DNA from 2 places in the Comamonas sp. A7-5 genome. Region 2 is predicted to be linked to the other one. Evidence: predicted binding sites of a transcription regulator. Region 2 holds the regulator's gene; the other holds the start of a gene.
What was found. The regulator sigma-54, encoded in region 2, starts transcription at its own class of promoters, with help from an activator protein. The targets are predictions, from matches to a motif close to TGGCANGNAANCTGCTTT.
Positions count from the first base shown of each region.

Region 1: the regulator sigma-54 is predicted to act here: its motif matches at 1,201-1,218, upstream of hmpA (NO-inducible flavohemoprotein).

Region 1 covers NZ_JBCPWO010000005.1:286,593-288,994, reverse strand. The annotation lists gene norR (nitric oxide reductase transcriptional regulator NorR) at 1-1,107, opposite strand, end outside; gene hmpA (NO-inducible flavohemoprotein) at 1,267-2,402, shown strand, end outside.
Region 2 covers NZ_JBCPWO010000005.1:446,929-449,330, forward strand. The annotation lists gene AAIL67_RS12445 (RNA polymerase factor sigma-54) at 124-1,725, opposite strand; gene lptB (LPS export ABC transporter ATP-binding protein) at 1,871-2,402, opposite strand, start outside.

The DNA.
Region 1 (2,402 bases), 160 kb from region 2:
GTCGCGCTCTCGCAGCGGCGGCACGGCGAGCGGATAGACATTGAGGCGGTGATAGAAGTCCGCGCGCATGCGCCCGGCGTGGACTTCCGCAGCCAGGTCACGGTTGGTGGCGGCGATCACGCGCACATCCACATGGTGCTCCCGGTCCGAGCCCAGGCGCTGCAGCTGGCCGCTTTGCAGCACACGCAGCAGCTTGGCCTGCACGGGCAGCGACAGTTCGCCGACCTCGTCCAGGAACAGCGTGCCCTGATGCGCCTGCTCGAACTTGCCGCTGCGCTCGCTCAGTGCTCCCGTGAAGGCCCCGCGCACATGGCCGAACAGCTCGCTCTCGACCAGGTTGTCGGGCAGGGCCGCGCAGTTGATGCTGATCATGGGCTTGTCGGCACGGCCCGACTGCGCATGCACGGCCTGGGCCACCAGCTCCTTGCCGGTGCCGGTTTCGCCGGTGACGAGCACGCAAAGATCGCTGGCTGCGACCAGGGCAATGTCTTTCTGCAGCTGGCGCATGACGGGGCTTGCGCCCTGCAGTCCGCGCTCCTGTGGCGCGGCGGGACTGGCAGAGCCGGTGGCGCCGCGCGCGAGCTGGGAAAGCTGGTGCACGCGCTCGGCCGTGGCCACGGTGGCTGCGGCCAGATTGCTGAAGGCCTGCAGCATGGCCAGCGCCGCGGGGTCGGCGAACCGGCCCGGCTCCAGTGCGTCCAGCGTCAGCAGTCCCCAGGGCAGGCCGCCCAGCTGCAGCACGCAGCCCATGCAGTCATGCACATGCAGCTCGCTGATGGCCTGGCCTTTGTGCGCCACCAGCCCGTCATAGGGATCGGGCAGGGGACTGTCGGGTTCAAAGCGCATGGCCTGGCCGGCCGCCAGCAACTGGGCAAAGCGCGGATGCTCGCCCAGGCGAAAGCGCCGGCCCAGCGTGTCCGGCATCAGGCCGTCGATCGCCATGGGGCGCAGCCATTCGCCTTCGAGCTTCAGCAGGGCTACGGCATCGGCGGGCAACAGATTGCGCAGTGCGGCCAGCAGACGGCGCAGACGTTCGCGCTCGGACAGGTCCTGGGCTAGATCGGCGATCAGCGGGCTGACGGCGTTGAGAATGTGAGATGTTGTCATAACGACATCGGGTGGTGTCAATGAGACAGCAATTGATGGATGTCATATTGACGCATGTTTTTGCAAGCCATTGTTCTGCAATGGTCTTGTTGCTGGCACGCCGTTTGCATTTATCCGCTCAAGCCTTGCAGCTGGCAAGGCAGCAACCAGGAGATTTGCATGCTTACCGAACGTCAACGCGAGATCGTCAAGGCCACCGTACCGCTGCTGGAAACCGGCGGCGAGGCCCTGATCACGCATTTCTACCAGACCATGCTGGGTGAGTATCCCGAGGTGCGCCCGCTGTTCAACCAGGCGCACCAGCAAAGCGGTGCTCAGCCGCGAGCATTGGCACATAGCGTGCTGATGTATGCCAAGAACATCGACCGACTGGAAAACCTGGGCAATCTGCCTGCGCAAATCATCAACAAGCATGTGGCGCTGCAGGTACAGGCCGAGCATTACCCCATCGTCGGTGCCTGCCTGCTGCGCGCCATTCGCGAGGTGCTGGGGGCAGAGATCGCCACGGATGAGGTGATCGCCGCCTGGGCCGCCGCCTATCAGCAGCTGGCCGATATCCTGATCGGTGCGGAGCGCGCGGTGTACGAGCAGACTGCGGCAGCCGAAGGCGGCTGGCGTGGTGCGCGTGCCTTCAAGCTAGTGCGCAAAGAGGCCGAAAGCGCCGAGATCACGTCCTTCTATCTGGAACCCGTGGACGGCGGCGCGGTGATTGCCCATCAGCCAGGCCAGTACATCGGCCTGCGCGTGGTAGTCGACGGCCTGGAGCAGCGCCGCAACTACTCGCTGTCGGCGCCTGCCAACGGCAAGAGCTATCGCATCAGCGTCAAGCGCGAGGCCGGCGGCAAGGTCTCCAACCATTTGCACGACCAGCTGCACGTGGGCGATACGCTGGAGCTGTTCCCGCCTGCCGGCCATTTCACCTTGCAGGCCAATGCCAAGCCCCTGGTGCTGATCAGCGGCGGTGTGGGCATCACGCCCACGCTGCCCATGCTACAGGCCGCGCTGCCCACGGGGCGCGAGATCACCTTCATCCACTGCGCGCGTGATCGCGGCGTACATGCCTTCCGCGAGAAGATCGATGCGCTGGCTAACAGCCACGAGCAGCTCACACGCCGCTATTGCTACGACCAGGCGGACGCGGGCGACGAGGTCGATGCCCAGGGCCTGCTGAGCACCGACCGACTGGCCCAGTGGCTGCCTGAGTCACGCGATGCCGATGTCTACTTCCTGGGCCCGCGCGGCTTCATGCGCAGCGTCAAGCAGTCGCTGCGCGAGCTGGGCGTGCCCGACGCCCA
Region 2 (2,402 bases):
GCAAGGGCAGCTCTTGCTCGCTGCCCCTTGCTTGAGGAATGCCTTATCAAGGCTCCCGCCCTAAAGACAGAACAAGAAAGCCGCTGTGCGATGCATCAGCGGCTTTCTTGTTTCTGCGGTGCCCTACAGCGCCTTGCGCAGCGTGGTCGTCGGTATCTTGAGCTGCTCACGGTATTTGGCGACGGTGCGGCGCGCGCACTCGATGCCCTGCTCTTTGAGCATATCGGCCAGCTTGGCGTCCGACAGCGGCTTCTTGGCATCTTCAGCATCGACAAACTGCTTGATCAGCGCACGCACGGCGGTGCTGGAAGCACTGCCGCCGGTTTCCGTGCCCAGGCCCGAACCGAAGAAATACTTGAGCTCGAAAGTACCCTGGGGCGTGGCCATGTACTTGGCCGTGGTCACGCGGCTGATGGTGGACTCGTGCAGACCCAGGGTGTCGGCGATATCGCGCAGCACCAGCGGGCGCATGGCCAGCTCGCCATGCACAAAGAAGTTCTTCTGCCGCTCCACGATGGCTTCGGAAACGCGCAAGATGGTGTCGAAGCGCTGCTGGATGTTCTTGATGAACCAGCGCGCCTCCTGCAACTGCTGCTGCAGCGCCGCATGACCGTCGCTGTTCTTGTGACGCCGCAGCACGCCGGCATAGATGTCGTGCACGCGCAGACGCGGCATGACCTCGGGGTTGAGTTGCACGGAAAAGTCCACCCGGCCCGCGCCGGACCGCACCGGGCGCACGATGACATCGGGCACCACGATATGGCGTTCCACGTCCACAAAGCGACGCCCCGGACGCGGCTCCAGCCTGGCGATCAGGGCCATGGCTTCGCGCAGCTGTTCCTCGCGCGCGCCGCACAGGCTGGTGAGCTTGCGCAGATCGCGCCGCGCCAGCAAGTCCATGGGTTGGGAGCAGATGGCCTGCGCCAGCAGCAGCCGGTTCATATGCGCCTCGGTCGTGCCCTCGTCCTCGGCGGTGCGGATCAGGTCGCGCAGCTGCAGCTGCAAGCACTCGGCCAGATCACGCGCGCCCACGCCCACGGGCTCCAGGCTTTGCAGCAGCTTCAGAGCAATGACAAAGTGCTGCTCCAGCTCCTCGCGCTCTTCCAGGTCGTCGCCGGCCAGGCTCTGCGCCAGCTCCTGCAGGGAATCCTCGAGATAGCCGTCGTCGCTGAGCGACTCGATGAGAAAGCGCAGCGCCGCCATGTCCGCCGCGCCCAGATGCAGGCTCAGCGCCTGACGATGGAGAAAGTCGGTCAGGCTCTGGTGCTCGCGCGCCAGATCGATGGCATCGGTTTCGTCATCGCCATCGCGGTTGCGCGTGGAGCTGCTGGCCGAGGGCGTATCCCACTCGCTGCTGGATTCGCCACCCCATTCCCCGTCCTGGCCGTCCAGGCCCTCGGCCTCCCAGTTCAGCGTTTCAGGGGTTTCGGGGTTTGATGTCTCCGCTACCGTTTCAGTAGCTTGTTGCGCTTGCGATGCATCTCTTTCAGCATGAATACCATCTGAAGTACTGTATTCACTGGCGCTATTAGCTACATCTACAGGAGCATCTCCCGCAGTTTCGGCCTCATCGCCCGCACGTTCCAGAAAAGGGTTGTCGACCAGCATCTGCTCGACTTCCTGCGCCAGCTCCAGGGTGGAAAGCTGCAGCAGCTGAATGGATTGCTGCAGCTGCGGCGTAAGCGATAAATGCTGCGAAACGCGTAGCGAGAGACCTGGCTTCATCGAGGCGCGGCCCCCAGACAATCATTGCAAACGCGCGCAGTGCTACGGGTTTGCCGCCGGGCCACCTCAAGGCAAACCTCGGCGCAGCCGGTCAGGGCCCCTTCTGGGGGCAGCGACCGCACAAAGTGAGGGAGCGTGGGGGTCATCACATCCTGAAATGTTCGCCCAGATAGACGCGGCGCACATCGGCGTTCTCCACGATCTCCTCGGGCGTGCCTTCGGCCAGCACATGGCCGTCGCTGATGATGAAGGCGTGGTCGCAGATGCCCAGCGTCTCGCGCACGTTGTGGTCGGTGATCAGCACGCCGATGCCGCGCTCCTTGAGGAAGCCGATGATGCGCTGGATCTCGATCACCGCGATCGGGTCGATGCCGGCAAAAGGCTCGTCAAGCAAAATGAAGCGCGGTTGCGTGGCCAGGGCGCGGGCAATTTCCACGCGACGGCGCTCACCGCCTGACAGCGCCAGCGCCGGCGACTGGCGCAGATGCTCGACGCGCAGCTCCTGCAGCAGGCCCGTGAGGCGCTTTTCGATCTCGTCGCGCGTCAGCGCCTTGCCCTGCTCGTCCTTTTGCAGCTCCAGCACGGCGCGCACATTGTCTTCCACGCTGAGCTTGCGAAAGATGGAGGCTTCCTGGGGCAGATAGGACAGGCCCAGGCGCGAACGCTGGTGAATCGGC